Regions from separate parts of the Bordetella genomosp. 9 genome, predicted to be linked through region 3. Evidence: predicted binding sites of a transcription regulator. Region 3 holds the regulator's gene; each other region holds the start of a gene.

Region 1 (4,488 bases), 960 kb from region 3:
GCGGCAGCTTGTGGCTCTTGGCCTCGATGTGCGCGCGCACCACCCCTGCCACCGAACACTCGTCGGTGATCGCCAGGGCGGTGTAGCCCAGCGCGGCCGCGCGTTCGACCAGTTCTTCCGCATGCGAAGCCCCGCGCAGGAAGGTGAAGTTGGTCATGCAGCCCAGTTCGGCGTAGGCGGGCAGGGCGCCGGAGGCCGCTTGCAAGTCTCCCGTCGTTTCGGGCAGATCGCCCATGCCGGCCGGATCGTCGTCGTGCGCATTCATGGCGTTCATCGCATTCAGCCAAACAGCCCGTGCAGGAACCAGCGGCCATCGTCCGCCCCGCGTTCCCGGTAAATCCAGTAACGGGCCGCGTCCGCGTCCTCCGCCACGAAGTAATCCCGCACCGCCGGGGCCTCGTCCCACCAGCCGCTTTCGATGCGTTCGGGGCCGCGCACCAGGGTCAGGGGCGTGCCATGCACCGGCCTGTTGCGGCGCACCTGCAGCGGCTGCGGCGGATCGAGCAGCCAGAAGGGGCGATCCAGGACGGGTGCGCGGACGCCGGGGCCGGCCGTGTCGTGCACGCCGGTCCAGCGATTGGCGACTTCGGGCCGATGGTCGGCGGCGGGGCAAGGGCGCAGCACCCGCGTTTCGCCCAGGCGGGACGTCAGCAGGTCCAGCAGACGCGCCTGTTCGCTGGCCGCCTGCGCCGGCTCTGGAAACAGGGTGGCATTGGCGGCGGGCTGCGGGACGGTCCGCGGCGCTTCCAGCACGACGGCGATGACCGGCGCTTCCAGGGTCATGCGGCCCAGCCGTTCGCGCAGCAGGCCAAGCAAATGGGCGGGCTGCCACGCGGGTTCGGCCAGGGTCAATTCCAGCCGGCTGGGCGGACGGGCATGACGGCCGCGTTCGTGTTCCATTTCCAGCGCCAGCGCGGGCACGGCGCGCTGGCGGGCGGTCAGCCAGCCGCTCATCTGTTCGATCAGCTTGCGGGCCACCGCAAGTACGGCATCGGCATGCTCGATACGCTCGATCAATTCGAAACGGCGCTTGAACTGCGCCGGCGGCGAAATCCAGGCGTGGACTTCCGGCGCCTGTCCATAAGCGGCGTCCAACGCTTTCAGCAGGGCGGGACCGCAACGCCGCTGCAAGCCGGCGCGGGGCAGGCGGCGCAGGAAGCCGAACTGGCGGCAGCCGATGCCGTGCAGCCATTCCAGATGCGGTTGCGCCTGCGGGAGCAGGGCGCAGGGCAGCGCGTCCAGCCGGCGCGCCAGGCGCGGCAGGGCCAGGGCGTGACGCGGGCCCGCATCGGTGCGGCGCGCCAGCAGCCAGGCGCCGCCGGCGGTGGGCGCCATTCCCAGGCGCGCCTGCAGCCCCAGTTCCGCCAGCGTGGCGGCGATGCGCCGCGCCAGCGCGCGCGGGCCGCCGAAGATGCGCAGGCTCGCGCCCACATTCAGCAGCAGGCTGTCGGCTTCGCCCAGGGCGACCTCGGGCGTGTACTGCAAGAGCGCCAGCGCCGCGCCTTCCATGGCGGCGCCTTCTGCCGCGACATCGCGATCCAGCAGGATGGCGTGCGGCGCCAGCGCGGTGGCGCCGGCGCGGCGCATGCCCAGGACGATGCCATGGCTGGCCGCGGCGGGGGTCAAAGCCATGACGCACTCGTGTTCGACCACGGCGCATGCCGTGGCGTCAAGCGGCCACGGCGGGTGCAGCGCGTCCAGCGCCAGCCTCGGCAGGTTGACGGCGATCCAGAGTTGCATGGGAAAGGGGAATAGGAGAAGGCGAGGATGCCGGCGTCCCGGACGGCGCGGCCGTCGCCGGCCGTTGCGTTTCGGACGGCACGGCCGGCGGCGCATCGGCCGTAGCGGGACGCGGCGTTTCCAGCGCGATATACAACGATTGGCCGCAGACCGGGCCGCGGCGTTTGACGATATCCACCATGACCCCGTTGCGGGCTGGCGTCAGGGCCAGCCGCAAGGGCGCGGGCGAGGCCTGCGCGGCGGCGCGCGCCGGCCGCAGGCAGAAGAACAGTGTGGGGCCGCCCTGGGCGGCCAGATGCAGGCGGCGCAGGGATTCGGGACGGGCCTGCGGCAGCCAGCACAGCAGCGCGGCGCAGCCCGCGTTCTTCAAAACCTGTTCCGCCGCCCACAGCGCGTCGGCGGGCCGCTCGGGATTCACCCAGAGCAGCCGGGCAGGGTCCAGCCCCCAGCTGGTCCACGCCGCGATATGCGGGATGCGGGGCGGCTGGACCAGGACGATGCAGCCCTGCGGATCCAGGGCCCGCAGGGCGGGCTGCAGCAGACGCATTTCGCCTATGCCGGGACGCGGCAACAGCAGTTCGTTCAGCACCCCCGTGGACCAGCCGCCGCCCGGCAATTCCTTGCCCAAGGCGGAATGCCCTGTGGGGACTGCCGCCCGCGAAGCCTGGGCGAGCTGCGTCCCCCGCCACAGGGCGGGATGGATCTGTTCGGGAGGCGGCGCGACGGTCGTCGACATGACACTGCGATAAGGGAGAAACGCCCCGCGGGCAAAGGCGGGGCGAGGAATTTACTGTACGAATATACAGTAAAAAAGAAGACGAAGGCGGTCTCGATTCTTGTCCTGCATCAAGGTAGAGCAGGGCGCCGGCAGGCCCGCAACCCAGCGGTATCGACGTCTTCACGCTTGACGGCGGGGCATCGCCTCTATATCGTACGATATATATCTTAAGATATAGGAGCTCCCATGCACTTCTTTCACCCCTTCTTCACCGCCGGCCGGCGCTGGAACCCGGGCGCCGTCTTCCACGCCATGGGCGGCCGGCATGGCGGCGGGCACGGCGGCTTTCCCGGCCGCGGCGGCCGTCATGGACATGGCGGCCATGGCGATGATGGCGCGAATGACGACCAGGGCTGGATGCGCGGCCGCAAATTCGGCGCGGACGACTTGCAATTGATGCTGCTCGGCATCCTGGAACAGAACCCCAGCCACGGCTATCAATTGATCAAGGCCCTGGGCGATATGAGCAGCGGCTTTTACACGCCCAGTCCGGGCATGGTGTATCCCGCGCTGACTTACCTGGAAGAACTGGGCTACGCCACGGTCGAACTCGAAGGCGCCAAGAAGCGCTATCACCTGTCCGACGAAGGCCGCGCGCACGTCCAGGCCAACCGGGACCGGCTCACGCTGCTGTTCGGCCGCTTGAAGCATGTCTCGCGCAAGATGGAATGGATGCGCCGCGCCTGGACCGGCCAGCCGGCCGAAACGGGCCGCGAAGGCGAGGACCGCGCGACGGGCTGGCTGCCGGAATACGTGCAGGCCCGCCAGGCCCTGCGCAACGCCTTGCTGCGGCGGGAAGACGCGGATCCCGCGGAACAGCGGCGCATCGCCGCGATCCTGGCCCGGGCGATTGCCGAAATCGAAGGCAATGCCCAAGACCAAGGCTGAACTTTTTCGAGGATGACTCATGACCGGACCCGATCTCACCGTCCAGCGCGTACGCCATGAACTCAAGATGCGGCTTCTTCAGGTTGTCCGCACGACCCGCGTATCGCCGCAACTGCTGCGCGTCACGCTCACCGGCGACGACCTGCGCGGCTTCGTCTCCGCCTCGTTCGACGATCACGTCAAGCTGTTCTTTCCGGCGCCGGGCCAGGACAAGCCGGCGCTGCCGTCCATCGGTCCCAACGGCATCTCCATGCCCGAAGGCGTGCCGCGTCCGGAGGCGCGCGACTACACGCCGCGCCGCTACGACGCCGCATCGAACGAGCTGGATATCGATTTCGTGCTGCACGGCGACGGCCCTGCCTGCACCTGGGCCGCGCAGGCCCGTCCCGGCCAGTACCTGGGCGTGGGCGGACCGCGCGGTTCCTTCGTGATTCCCACCGCCTTCGATTGGCATCTTTTGATCGGCGACGAGACGGCCTTGCCCGCCATCGCGCGTCGGCTGGAGGAATTGCCGGCGGACAGGCGCGCCATCGCCATCATCGAAGTGGCCGACGAACGGGCCCGGATCGCGCTGCCCTCGCGCGAGGGGCTGACGGTGCGCTGGCTGCATCGCCATGATGCGCCGGCCGGCGATCCCGCCAGGCTGGAACAGGCGGCCCGCGATGTGCCGCTGCCCGCCGGCGAAGGCTATGTCTGGGCGGCCGCGGAATCGGCGGCGGCCAAGGCGGTGCGGCAGGTCATGGTGCAGGAGCGCGGCATCGACAAAACGCGCATCCGCGCCTCCAGCTATTGGAAGCGCGGCGCCGCGGCGGTGCACGAAACGCACGAAGATTGAATGTCCCCGGCGGGGCCCGTCCGCCGTCTCCCTCACCCTCGCACTCCCTGGACCGCCGTCGAAACGTATTGCGAATAAATATCAATAACAATTAATATCGCGTCTCATTTGCGTCGGTCAACGTTCCGGTGGAGAAGGGAAAAGTGGTCTCTCAGGCAGCAGGGCGGCAGCGCCCCTCGCGTCAGCATTCTTTCGCATTCGTGCTTACCGCGGCGGCGGCCGCCTTGTGCGCCGCCAGTCCCGTTCG
Region 2 (4,488 bases), 1.1 Mb from region 3:
CCCCAGCATGCGGGCGAGCTGAGCGCAACGGTAGGCAAGAAGACTGACGAGGGTCTGACGTTCCGCTGAACTATTCCAACGCTTTTGTATCTTTTGGTAAATTCGATGAAAAGCGCACGGTGATTTTCAGGCCTTGCAGCGGGCAGCCCGGCGAAGGGTTGTCCGCCAGGGTGACCAGGGCGCCGTGCTTTTGCGCGATCTCGCGGACGATGGCCAGGCCCAGGCCGCTGCCCTCGGCCTGGGCCCCCAAGACCCGATAGAACCGGTCGAATACCCTTTCCCTTTCCTGGGCGGGAATCCCCGGCCCCGAGTCCTCGACTTCGAGCAGCGCCGCGTCGGGCTGTCCCGATACCCGCACGGTGACACGGCCCCCGCGTGGCGTATAGCGCAAGGCGTTATCGATCAGGTTGTTGAGCAGTTCCGCCAGAAGGATGGCGTTGCCTGCGATGGTGACGGGCCGGTGGGCCTCTTCGAACCCCAGGTCCGTACCCATGGACAGCGCCTGGGGCGCCCATTGGGTCGTTTGTTCCCGGGCGAGCTGGTTCAGGTCCAGCGGCGTCATGCCCACGGTCGCGGGGTTTTCCGCGCGCGCCAGAAGCAGCAACTGATTGACGAGCCGGGTGGCGCGCTCCGACCCCGCCACGAGTTGGCGCAGGCTGGCCTGCATTTCGTCCGGGCTGGCATCGCGCAGCGCCAGCTCGGCTTGCGTGCGCAGCCCCGCCAGGGGCGTTTTCAACTGGTGCGCCGCGTCGGCCACGAAACGCCGCTGCGTGTGCACGGTGGCCGAAAGCCGCTCCAGCAATTCGTTGATGGCAAGGACGAGCGGCGCGATCTCCGCAGGCGCGGCGCGCTCGTCGATGGGCGACAGGTCGTCGGGGCGCCGCGCGCGCAGACGCTGCTGCAGGGCGCGCAAGGGCGCCACGCCGCGCGAGAGGCCGAACCAGACCAGCAGAACCGCGATGGGCAGCACCACGAACTGCGGGATGATGACGCCCTTGATGATGTCGTTGGCCAACTGGGACCGGCGCTCGGCGGTTTCCGCCACGATGGCGATGGCGGGCGCGGCGCCGGGGGGGCCGGCGGCCACGCGCGTATAGGCCAGCCGGATCGAAAAGCCGCGCAGCATCGCGTCCTCGTAGCGGGTCGCGCCGGGCGCCGTGACGTCGACGCCTTTCGGCACGGGCAGTTCGCGGTCTCCGCCCAGGTATCTGCCGTGACCATCCAGAACGAGCCAGAAGACGTTGTCCGTTTCGCCGGTGCGAAGCACCCGGCGCACCGGTTCGGTCATTTCGAGCATGGCCCTGCCGTCCACGACATGGATCTGGCTGGCAAGGATCCGCAAATGGGAAGCGAGCGCACGGTCGTAAGGGACATCCGCAATGTTCTGCGCAACCACGTAGGTGATGGCAACGCTCATCGGCCACAGCAGGAACAGGGGCGCCAGCATCCAGTCCAGGATTTCGCCCAGCAGCGATCGCCGCGGCGGCGCGAAGGTGGGGCCGGTTGCGCCGGTGCGGAGGATTTCGAGCGCTTCCTGGTTCAGCGGCGACGTCCGCGTGCGCTCAGTTCGCCAGCTCGCCCGCGCCATGATCCCGTTCCAGGCAGTACCCCAGGCCTCGCACGGTCATGATCCTGACGCCCGTCGGCTCCAGCTTCTTGCGCAGCCTGTGGACATAGACTTCGATCGCGTTGGTGCTGACTTCCTCGCCCCACTCGCACAGGTGATCCACCAGCTGCGTCTTGCTGACCATGCGCCCGGTGCGCATCAGCAGGATCTCCAGGATGCTGATTTCGCGCGCCGACAGGTCCAGCGGCTGCTCCTCCACCGACGCCACCCGCCCGGCCTGGTCAAAGACCAGGCGTCCATGCCGGATCAGGCTGGCACCGCCCGCCGCGCCCCTGCGCGTCAAGGCCCGGACGCGCGCTTCCAGTTCGGACAGCGCGAAAGGCTTGGCCATGTAATCGTCAGCTCCCAGATCCAGTCCCTTGACGCGCTGCTCGATGCTGTCGGCGGCGGTTAGAATGAGCACAGGCAAGCGGGCGTTGCGCGCGCGCAGGCGGCGCAGGACTTCCAGGCCCGTCAGTTGGGGAAGGCCCAGGTCCAGAATCAGCAGGTCGAAAGCCTGCGCGGTCAGGGCCAGGTCCGCGGCCATGCCGTCGCGGACGGCATCGACGGCATAGCCGTTATGCCGCAGGGACCGGGACAATCCATCCACCAGGATGCTGTCGTCTTCCGCAATCAGGATGCGCATTGGGCAGGCTCCTCGAATCGTTATGGCACGGAGCACAGCGGGCGGCCCCTTTTCGGCCGCCCTCCGGCGGTCCTGGTTTTTGTCGGCCGGCGGTCTCCTCCTCCTCCGTTCGATTCTGCCATTGGCGCCATCCCTTGCCCACACGGGATAACGCGGAAGATATTGTCATACTGTTTATACGTACAGTATGATTGGGTGCCATAATCCGCCGAACCCATCGCTAGACAAACGCTAGACAGGACATTTCATGGACGACAAAACCACCAAGGCAGCCGCCGCGGAAAAAGCCAAGGCGCTCGCCGCGGCGCTATCGCAGATCGAAAAGCAGTTCGGCAAGGGTTCGATCATGCGGTACGGCGACAACGAGGTCGAGCACGACATCCAGGTGGTTTCCACCGGGTCGCTCGGGCTGGATATCGCCCTTGGCGTAGGGGGCTTGCCGCGCGGCCGCGTCATCGAAATCTACGGGCCGGAATCTTCGGGCAAGACCACGCTCACCCTGCAGGTCATCGCCGAAATGCAAAAGCTGGGCGGCACCTGCGCCTTCGTCGACGCGGAGCACGCGCTGGACGTCCAGTATGCGGCCAAGCTTGGCGTGAACCTGACCGACCTGCTCATTTCGCAGCCGGATACGGGGGAGCAGGCCTTGGAGATCACCGACGCGCTGGTTCGTTCCGGCTCGGTGGACCTGATCGTCATCGACTCCGTGGCGGCGCTGGTGCCCAAGGCGGAAATCGAAGGCGAAATGGGCGACTCGCTTCCTGGCCTGCAGGCCCGTCTGATGAGCCAGGCCTTGCGCAAGCTCACGGCCACCATCAAGCGCACCAATTGCATGGTCATCTTCATCAACCAGATCCGGATGAAGATCGGTGTCATGTTCGGCAACCCCGAAACCACCACCGGCGGCAACGCGCTCAAGTTCTATTCGTCGGTGCGCCTGGACATCCGCCGCATCGGTTCGATCAAGAAGGGCGAGGAAGTCATCGGCAACGAAACCCGCGTCAAGGTGGTCAAGAACAAGGTTTCGCCGCCCTTCAAGCAGGCCGAGTTCGACATCATGTACGGCAGCGGCATTTCGCGGGAAGGCGAGATCATCGACCTTGGGGTGCAGGCCGGCATCGTGGACAAGGCCGGCGCCTGGTACAGCTACAACGGCGAGCGCATCGGTCAGGGCAAGGACAACGTCCGCGAATACCTGAAGGAACACAAGGAAATCGCCCTGGAAATCGAAAACCGTATTCGCGAGAACCAGGGCATCGTCAGCCGCGCCATCACCTTCGCCGCCAGCGAAGCGGAAGAAGACTGACGATAAGCGGCAAGCCGGGGCGAAGACGTGGCCGACCGCAGGGACGACAGATCCGCCATGGGCGCCACGACGGATCCGGACATGGATTCTGCGGTGAACCGCGATGAACGGCGCGGGCCTTCCTTGAAGGCTCGCGCCGTCGGTTTTCTATCGCGCCGCGAATACGCCCGGTCCGAGTTGGCGCGCAAGCTGGCTCGCTATACCGAGGACCCGTCCGCTATTGAGCGCATGCTGGACGACCTGGAGCGGGAAGGGTGGCTCTCCACTCGTCGTTTTGCCGAAAGCCTGGTCCATCGCCGCGCGGAAAAGCAAGGCGCGGCACGCATCGTTCAGGAGTTGCGTCAGCATGGCGTGGACGAAGCGCAGATCGGCGAGCTGCGTGAAAGCTTGCGAGCGACCGAATACGAGCGCGCCTGGGCGGTATGGGCGAAGCGCTTTGCGGAACGCCCCGCCGATCGTGCCGCATATGCCAAGCAAGCGCGGTTTCTGGCGGGCCGTGGCTTTGCCCACGACATCATACGCCGCGTCCTGGGCGACGAACGGGAAGACTGACCCAACGCGAAGCTGGATCTCAGTGGGTTTGCCTGGCCTCGGTCCTTGATGTGGCAGCGGACTGCGAAGCGGCGGACTTGATCCCCGACAAAGTGCGGAAGCTCACATCGCGGGCAATGCTCAAAAAATCCTTGATGAAGGGTGCGTCGGCATCCTCCTGGCGGATGGCGGCGTATAGGGTGCGCCAAACGCCTTGCGGCCCCAGGCGGCAGACCTTCAGCCAGCCTTGTCCCAGATACTCGGTAAGCGCCCAGTTGGGCAAAGCGGCCACGCCACGATTGCTGGCGACCAGCTGGGCAATGATCGGCGTCAATTCGGCCTTGCGCACCGCGGCGGGTTCGACGTCCGCGGGATCGAGAAACGCCGTGAACACATCCA
Region 3 (4,488 bases):
GGACTCCGCCACGCGAAGCTTGATTTCCCCGAGCAGGTCGTCCACCTGGGTACGGGCGGGGCGAACTTCGACGACGGGGTCGACCAGACCCGTGGGCCGGACCACCTGCTCGACGACGTTATCCGAATGCTGCCGCTCATAGTCCGACGGCGTGGCGGACACGAACACGCATTGACGCATGCGCGCCTCGAATTCCTGCAGCTGAAGCGGCCGGTTATCCAGCGCGGACGGCAGCCGGAAACCGTACTGCACCAGGGTTTCCTTGCGGGACCGGTCTCCTCGGTACATGCCGCTCAGCTGCCCCATCGTGACATGGCTTTCGTCGATGAACATCAGCGCGTCGGCGGGCAGGTAGTCGATTAGCGTAGGCGGCGGCTCGCCGGGCGCGGCGCCGGACAGATGGCGGGAATAGTTTTCGATGCCCTTGCAGAAACCCAGCTCCTGCAGCATTTCCAGATCGAAACGCGTGCGCTGCTCGAGCCGCTGCGCCTCCACCAGCTTGCCTTCCCTGGTGAAGAACTCCACGCGTTCGCGCAATTCTTCCTTGATCGTCTCAATGGCCCTCAATACCGTGTCGCGCGGCGTGACGTAATGCGACCCCGGATATACAGTGAATCGCGGGACCTTTTGCCGAGTCCGGCCGGTCAGGGGATCGAACAGCTCCAGGGTTTCCACCTCGTCATCGAACAAGGTCAAGCGCAGGGCAAGTTCCGCGCTTTCCGCCGGGAAGATGTCGATCGTTTCACCGCGCACGCGGAACACGCCCCGGGTGAAATCCGCATCGTTGCGCGTGTATTGCATGGCGACGAGGCGGGCGAGGATCTCACGCCGCGATATGCGGTCGCCGACGCGCAGGATGAGCACCATGGCGTGGTAGTCGCCCGGGTTGCCGATACCGTAGATGCACGACACGGTGCCCACGATCACGGTATCGCGACGCTCCAGCAGGCTCTTGGTCGCCGACAGCCGCATCTGCTCGATGTGCTCGTTGATCGACGAGTCCTTTTCGATGAAAAGATCCCGCGTCGGCACATAGGCCTCGGGTTGATAATAGTCGTAGTAGGAAACGAAGTACTCGACGGCGTTCTTCGGGAAGAATTCCCGCATCTCGGCGTAAAGCTGCGCTGCCAGGGTCTTGTTCGGGGCGAGCACCAGCGCCGGGCGGCCAAGGCGCGCGATGACGTTCGCCATTGTGTACGTTTTGCCCGAACCGGTGACCCCAAGCAGGGTCTGGTACATGAGCCCGTCCCGCACGCCCTCCACCAATCCGTCGATCGCGTTGGGCTGATCGCCCGCCGGCGGATAGGGTTGATATAGCTGGAAAGGACTATCGGGGAACTCGACGAATCCAGGTGCCGTCATGCTAGACTGTCTCGGGGTAAACCCCCCATTATCCGCCGCATATACGGCTGCGTCCACCCACCCTTTCTGCGATCCGATGAGCACCCTTTTTCAAAACGTCGAATTGGCCCCGCGCGACCCTATCCTGGGGCTGAATGAGCAATACAACGCCGATCCCCGTGCGGGCAAGGTCAATCTCGGCGTGGGGGTGTACTACGACGATAACGGCCGCATCCCCCTGCTGGCTGCCGTCCGCAAGGCAGAGGTGGCTCGCATCGAAGCGGCCGCTGCGCGCGGCTACCTGCCCATCGAGGGGATCGCCAGCTACAACAAAGGCGCGCAGGCCTTGCTGCTGGGCGCCGATTCGCCCCTTACCGCGGCGGGACGGGTCTTGACCACCCAGGCCCTGGGCGGCACCGGCGCGCTGAAGATCGGCGCGGACTTCCTGCACCAGTTGCTGCCTGACGCCAAGGCCTACATCAGCGATCCGAGCTGGGAGAACCATCGCGCCCTGTTCGAACGCGCCGGTTTCCAGGTCGAAACGTATCCGTACTACGATGCCGCCACGCACGGACTGAACTTCGAAGGCATGCTGGCCGGGCTGAAGTCCATGCCGGCCGGCAGCGTCGTGGTCCTGCATGCCTGCTGCCACAACCCCACGGGCGTGGATCCCACGATGGAACAATGGCAGCAGATCGCCAACGTCGTGAAGGAACGCGATCTCGTGCCCTTCCTCGACATCGCCTACCAGGGCTTCGGTGCGGGCCTGCACGAGGATGCCGCCGTGGTGCGCTTGTTCGCGGGAATGGATATGACGGTGTTCGTCAGCTCCTCCTTCTCCAAGTCCTTTTCGCTGTACGGCGAACGCGTCGGCGCGCTGACCGTCGTGGCCGGCAGCAAGGACGAGGCCACGCGTGTGCTCAGCCAGCTCAAGCGGGTCATCCGCACCAACTACTCCAACCCGCCCACGCACGGGGGCACTATTGTTTCGACCGTGCTCAACAGCCCGGAACTGTTCGCATTGTGGGAGCAGGAGTTGGCGGGCATGCGGGACCGCATCCGCCTGATGCGTCAGCAGCTGGTCGCAAAAATCAAGGAGAACGGCGCCCAGCAGGACTTCAGCTTCGTGCTCGACCAGCGCGGCATGTTCTCCTATTCGGGATTGACCTCCGCCCAGGTCGACCGCTTGCGCGAAGAACATGGCGTGTACGCCATTGGCACCGGCCGCATTTGCGTCGCGGCGCTGAACAGCCAGAACATCGACACAGTGGCGAAAAGCATTGCCGCAGTGCTGCGGGGCTGAGAACCCTTCGCGGCAGCCTGGGGTAAAGAAAGCGGGGCCTGCGCCCCGCTTTTTTGTTGCTCGATTCCGCTGGCCCTTGCGTTTTCAAGCTGCGTCCCCCAAAATGGCGACCTGTATATCCATACAGGGCACAGCAATCCGCCATGGCCAGCAAACTTACCGAACGCCAGCAGCAGATCCTCGATCTCATTCGTCAGGCCGTCGCCAGCACGGGCTTCCCGCCCACGCGCGCCGAAATCGCCCAGGCGCTTGGTTTCCGGTCACCCAACGCGGCCGAAGATCACCTCAAGGCGCTGGCGCGCAAGGGCGCCATCGAGCTCACTGCAGGGGCGTCGCGCGGCATCCGATTGAAAGAGGCGCGACCTGAAGGCCAGCAGCCGTTGCTGCCCATCCCCTCCCTTGCCCAACTTGTACTGCCGTTGGTCGGCCGTGTGGCAGCCGGCAGCCCGATCCTGGCCGCCGAGCACGTGGAACGCGACGTGGGCGTCGATCCTTCTCTCTTCGCGCAGCGGCCGGATTACCTGTTGAAGGTGCGCGGCATGAGCATGCGCGACGTCGGCATTCTTGATGGCGATCTCCTCGCCGTCAAAAAAGCCAGCGAAGCCCGAGACGGCCAGATCGTTGTCGCGCGGATCGATGAAGACGTCACCGTCAAGCGTCTGCAACGGCAAGACGGCCGCATCCGGCTCCTGCCGGAAAATCCGGACTTCGAACCCATCGTCGTCCAGCCAGGGCAGGAGTTTGCACTGGAAGGCATTGCAGTGGGCCTTATCCGAACGCAGGCGCTGCACTGAGGCCCGGCGAACGAAGAATTTCCAGCACAGAAAAAGAGCCCGGGAGCTTTCGCCTCCGGGCTCTTGTTTTTGCCGGCTAGGCGGCCGGCCAGCGGTGGGACCGTCATGAAACCGTCCCGCCGCGTCCTTGGCTTCAGTGCTTGATAACCGGGTCGGCGGATGCCGAAGCGGGCGCCGGGGTCACCATGGGCTTATCCTTCGCCTCTTCTTCCGTAAGCGGCTCAGGCATACGCTCCAACGCCCTTTCCAGAACCTTATCGATCCAGCGCACCGGAACGACTTCCAACTGATTCTTCACGTTGTCGGGAATCTCAGCCAGGTCCTTGACGTTTTCCTCGGGAATCAGCACGGTTTTGATCCCGCCGCGGTGCGCGGCAAGCAGCTTTTCCTTCAGGCCGCCGATTGCCAGCACTTCGCCGCGCAGCGTGATCTCGCCGGTCATCGCCACATCGGCGCGCACCGGAATACCCGACAATGCGGAAACCATGGCTGTCGTGATCGCGATACCGGCGGACGGACCGTCCTTGGGCGTCGCGCCTTCCGGAACGTGCACGTGCATGTCGCGCTTTTCGAACACGCTGTCGGCGAACCCCAGGCGGCGCGCTCGCGAACGCACCACTGTGCGGGCCGCTTCGACGGATTCCTTCATCACGTCGCCCAGGGAACCGGTACGCTGAATCGCACCCTTGCCCGGCATGTCGGCGACTTCGATGGTAAGCAGATCACCGCCTACCTCCGTCCAGGCCAAGCCGGTGACTTGTCCGACCTGGTTTTCCTTTTCGGCCATACCGAAGTTGTAGCGGCGCACGCCCAGGTAATCGCTCAGGTTTTCCGACGTAACGGCAATCGTCGTCGTGTCGGCCGCGCCCTTCGCTGCATCGCCTTCCGCCTTCGCATCGCGCTCGGTCAGCAGCTGCTTGACCACCTTGCGGCAGATCTTGCCGACCTCGCGTTCGAGCGCCCGCACGCCAGCCTCGCGCGTGTAGTAGCGCACGATGTCGCGCAGGGCCGATTCGTCGATCGTCAGTTCGTTCTCCTTCAGCCCGTTGT
Region 4 (4,488 bases), 1.4 Mb from region 3:
ATGAATACCGGCGGTGTTGTTGAACAGCTCCGCAGCAAGATGGCCGATCGACCCCGTGCCCGCCGAGGCGATCGTGACGCGGTGGTTCTTCGCATACCCGACCAGGTCGCTCAGCGTGTGCGGCGGATAATCGGGGCGGCCAACCAGGATGAGCGGCCCGCGCACCGCCATGCCGATCGGCGTGAAGGACTTGATGGGGTCGTACTGCAGGTTCGTATAAAGCGCAGGCGCCACCACCAGACTGCTCGTGCCGCCCCATAACAGGGTATAGCCGTCGGCTTGCGCGCGCGTGACGGCGGCCGTGCCGACGCTGCCGCCCGCCCCCGCGCGGTTTTCCACGATAACGGGCTGTCCCAGTTTTTCGCTCATCGCCTTGCTGAACAGGCGCGCGCTGCTGTCCGTCGGCCCGCCGGGCGGGAAGGGGACTACAAGGGTGATCGGCTTGGCCGGATAGGGGGAAGCAGCCGCCGCCATCGTGCCCGATAGCGCGGTCAGCCCGATCAGGAGCATGCCGGCCGCGTGGCGCAGGGCGCGCGCGGCAATCCGCGCGCGGGGCGGACGAGGCGAAAGAAAGTCGAACATAGGTGTCTCCGGTGTCGTCGTTGTGGTTGTCGCGGCGGGCGTCGCGGATCGGACCGCCAGGGCACATTTCAGCAAAGCCGATTGAAAAAGTGAAAGCACGTTATCTAGTCAGTTAACAACTAGAATTTGTGAATGAACTTTTCCCTACGCCAGCTGCAGGCCTTCATCGCCGTCGCCCGCCATGCCAGCTTCACCAAGGCGGCCGAGCAGTTCCACATCACGCAGGCCGGGTTGAGCGCGATGGTGCGCGACCTGGAAACGCAGTTGAACTGCCAACTGTTCGAGCGCACGACCCGCGTGGTGCGCCTGACGCCGGCGGGCGCGCAGCTTCTGCCTGTCGTGATGCGGACGGTCGGCGAACTGGGCGTGGCGGTGGCCGATGCCGCATCGTTGGAGCGTCCGCGCCGCAACCGGGCCCGTATCGGCGTGACGCCCCTGATCGCCTGCAGCGTCATACCGGAGGTGCTGCGGCGATTTGGCCAGATCGCGCCGCAGGCGGATATCGAAGTCGCGGATCTGGATCGGCGATTGATCCAGCAGCAGGTCGAACGTGGAGAACTGGACGCCGGCTTTGGCGCCTTCTTCCATCGCGTTTCAGGCATGCGCCGCCGTGCGCTGTTCCAATGGCATCTGGTACTGGCCATGGCGCCGGGCGCCCGCCGCGCGCCACAGGCCGTGGGGTGGCGCGACATCGCCACGGACGGCTTGATATCCCTGCCGCGCGACAATCCCATCCAACAGCTTGTGGACCGCCGTCTGCGCATCGCGCCCGGCGATGGGCTGGCGTCGTCCGGGCGTACGGTGACCCATTTGGAAACGGCCTTGGCGCTGGTTGAGGCGGGCTTGGGCCAGGCGGTCGTGCCGTCCTTCGCGGCCATTGCCCGCTCGCGCTGGCGCGTGCGCTTTGCCAGGGTCGAACCGATGACGGCGCTGGACTACTACTGCATCACAAGGGCAGGAAGTGCCGCCTCGCCGCTGGTCGACCAATTCGCCGCCACTTTCGCCGCCGTTGCCGCGCGCCATATGAGCGCATGAAAAAACCGCCGCGATAAGGCGGCGGCATCAGGTGCGCGCGTGGTTCATGCGCGCATGCGCGAGCGGGCGCGCTCAGGCGCTGGCGCGATAGCGGTCGCGCAGGGCCCGGATCTGGTCGTGATTGCGCAGCACCCCTTCGTACTGTTTCTGGATGACGGCGCGGATGTCCTCGGGCAGCGGTTCGCGCAGCGCGTCGGTGTAGTCGTGCTTGGCGACGTCCTCGCCGCGTTCGCATTCCTCAAGGATGCTGGCGTCCGAGCGCCCGGTCACCGCGGACTTCAGGTGTACCCAGCCGCGGTGCACCGCGCCGGCCACGCTCCCGCCGGTTTCAGGCTTGCCGCCCAGCCGCGTGACGATGGCTTGCAGCTCCGCTGCGCCGGCGGCGCAGTCGTTGGCGCGGTTCTGGAACAGGCCGCGCAGTTCGGGGTCCTTGGTGTCCTCGGCGGCAGCGAGGAAACCCTTTTCCCCGTTCTTGCTGGTCTCGATCAGATTGTTCAGCAGTTTGACGATACGGTCGGCCATTGCGATTCTCCTTCGAAGACGAAAAACTGCACGCTGCCCCCGCGGCAACGCGCCCTGGCGAGGCAGAGCAATCCACGTACCCGCGCGCAGCCCGGAACTGAGGTTTTATCCAGTATCATTGCGGATGGCCCCGCGCCGCGTTTAGCTCGTCCGTTTCGCTCGTTACCCATACCGTCCCGTCCTTGTCCATGTCCGAACTCTCCCCCGGCGCCGACGCGCCCGACCCGCTCGCCGACCTCAATCCCCGGCAGCGCGAGGCCGCGGAGTACGGGGTGGGGCCGGCTCCCGGCGGCCCGTTGCTGGTCATCGCGGGGGCGGGGTCCGGCAAGACCAATACGCTTGCGCACCGGGTCGCGAATCTCATCCTGCGCGGCGCCGACCCGCAGCGCATGCTGCTGCTGACGTTCTCGCGCCGGGCCGCCATCGAAATGGAGCGGCGGGCGGGCACGGTGTTGCAGAAGGTGCTGCGCCAGCGTGCCGGTCAGACGCCGCCGGCGCTGCCATGGGCAGGCACCTTTCACAGCATCGGCGCCCGCCTGCTGCGCGAATATGCGCCGCAGATCGGGCTGTCGGAATCCTTCACCATTCACGACCGCGGCGACTCGGAAGACCTCATGGGCATGGTGCGCCATGAACTGGGTCTGTCTTCCACCGAGGCGCGCTTCCCCTTGAAGGGCAGCTGCCTGGCCATCTATTCCCGCGTCGTGAACAGCCAGTCGCCGCTGGACGTGGCGCTGCGGGAGCAGTTTCCCTGGTGCGCCCAATGGGAAGAAGCGCTGAAGCGCCTGTTCCGCGCCTACGTCGAAGCCAAGCAGGCGCAGCAGGTGCTCGACTACGACGACCTGCTGCTCTATTGGTCGGAGATGATGAGCCACCCCGCTATCGCACAGGACGTGGGCGGCCGTTTCGACCACGTCATGGTGGACGAGTACCAGGACACGAACCGTTTGCAGGCCGCGATCCTGCTGGCGATGAAGCCCGATGGGAGCGGCCTGACGGTGGTCGGCGACGACGCTCAATCCATCTATTCCTTCCGCGCCGCGACGGTGCGCAATATTCTGGATTTCCCAGGTCAGTTTCCGGCGCCGGCCAAGGTCGTCACGCTGGAGCGCAACTACCGATCGACCCAGCCCATCCTGGACGCTTCCAACGCGGTCATCGCGCTGGCGCGCGAGCGGCACGCCAAGGCGTTGTGGACCGATCGCAAGTCGTCGAACAAGCCCGCGCTGGTCACGGTGAGCGACGAAGCGGCGCAGGCCCGCTGGGTCGCGGACCAGGTGCTCGCGCGCCGCGAGGCAGGCGCCACGCTCAAGTCGCAGGCGGTGCTGTTTCGCGCATCCGGGCACAGCGCTGCCGTGGAGCTCGAGCTGACCCGGCGCAATATTCCCTTCGTCAAGTTCGGCGGCCTGCGTTTTCTGGAAGCCGCGCATATCAAGGATGTGCTCGCGATGTTGCGCTGGGCGCAGAATCCGCGCAGCCGCATGTCCGGTTTTCGTGCCGCCCAACTGGTGCCCGGCATCGGCCCGGCGACGGCGGCGCGCCTGATGGACGCGATGGACGCCGCCCCCGATCCGCTTGCCGCGCTGGACGGATTCAAGCCCGGCAGCGCCGCGCGCGAAGGCTGGCAGGCGTTTGCGCAGGCGTACAGGTCCTTGTGCGCGCCCGGCCTGGCCTGGCCGGCGGACCTCGATATCGCGCTGCGCTGGTACGGGCCGCATCTCGAACGCCTGTACGAGGATGCGCGCGTGCGCAAGGCCGACCTGGACCAGCTTGCGCGCATCGCCACCGGCTATCCGTCCCGCGAGCGGTTCTTGACTGAACTCACGCTGGATCCGCCCGATGCCACCAGCGCAGAGGCCGGGCCGCCGCTGCGCGACGAGGACTACATGATCCTATCGACGATCCACTCCGCCAAGGGCCAGGAGTGGAAGTCGGTGTACGTGCTGAACGTGGTGGACGGCTGCATTCCGTCAGATATGGCGACGGGCGCATCGGAAGAGATCGAAGAGGAAAGGCGCCTGCTTTACGTCGCGATGACGCGCGCCAAGGAAGACCTGCACCTGATCGTGCCGCAACGCTTTTACGTGCACCAGCAGACCGGGCTGGGCGACCGGCATGTCTACGGATCGCGCACCCGGTTCATTCCGGACGAAATGACGAATCTGTTTGAATTCCTGCCCAAGGCGCCGGAACTGCCGGCCACCCGGCGCGGCGCGCCCGCGCCCGTCGCGCAGGTCGATGTGGCGGCGCGCCTGCGCAGGCTTTTCTAGGCGGCCTGGCCCAGGGTCGCCCGCGCAGGTCATTGTTGTTTACTCAGCGCGACGGCTTCTTATCGCTCTGGCTGCTCGA

Evidence for each region. Region 3 encodes LexA, which represses DNA repair genes until DNA is damaged. Its sites were predicted from a motif close to ACTGTATNNNNATACAGT; they were not measured.
Region 1: a site for LexA is predicted at 2,530-2,547, ahead of imuA (translesion DNA synthesis-associated protein ImuA). Genes of this name have one in related genera too.
Region 2: a site for LexA is predicted at 2,422-2,439, ahead of recA (recombinase RecA). Genes of this name have one in related genera too.
Region 4: a site for LexA is predicted at 2,236-2,253, ahead of CAL13_RS15185 (ATP-dependent helicase). Genes of this name have one in related genera too.

Annotation. Positions count from the first base shown of each region.
Region 1 is NZ_CP021109.1:2,872,616-2,877,103, reverse strand. Features, by position in the region: gene CAL13_RS13165 (error-prone DNA polymerase) at 1-235, opposite strand, end outside; gene CAL13_RS13160 (Y-family DNA polymerase) at 280-1,740, opposite strand; gene imuA (translesion DNA synthesis-associated protein ImuA) at 1,670-2,476, opposite strand; gene CAL13_RS13150 (PadR family transcriptional regulator) at 2,705-3,406, shown strand; gene CAL13_RS13145 (siderophore-interacting protein) at 3,426-4,241, shown strand; gene CAL13_RS13140 (TonB-dependent siderophore receptor) at 4,466-4,488, shown strand, end outside.
Region 2 is NZ_CP021109.1:2,993,331-2,997,818, reverse strand. Features, by position in the region: gene CAL13_RS13745 (sensor histidine kinase) at 71-1,447, opposite strand; gene CAL13_RS13740 (response regulator) at 1,563-2,252, opposite strand; gene recA (recombinase RecA) at 2,500-3,558, shown strand; gene recX (recombination regulator RecX) at 3,616-4,110, shown strand; gene CAL13_RS13725 (LysR family transcriptional regulator) at 4,130-4,488, opposite strand, start outside.
Region 3 is NZ_CP021109.1:1,914,092-1,918,579, reverse strand. Features, by position in the region: gene uvrB (excinuclease ABC subunit UvrB) at 1-1,362, opposite strand, end outside; gene CAL13_RS08980 (amino acid aminotransferase) at 1,439-2,644, shown strand; gene lexA (transcriptional repressor LexA) at 2,788-3,438, shown strand; gene lon (endopeptidase La) at 3,572-4,488, opposite strand, start outside.
Region 4 is NZ_CP021109.1:3,312,821-3,317,308, reverse strand. Features, by position in the region: gene CAL13_RS15200 (Bug family tripartite tricarboxylate transporter substrate binding protein) at 1-582, opposite strand, end outside; gene CAL13_RS15195 (LysR family transcriptional regulator) at 715-1,617, shown strand; gene CAL13_RS15190 (PA2169 family four-helix-bundle protein) at 1,690-2,139, opposite strand; gene CAL13_RS15185 (ATP-dependent helicase) at 2,328-4,409, shown strand; gene CAL13_RS15180 (hypothetical protein) at 4,453-4,488, opposite strand, start outside.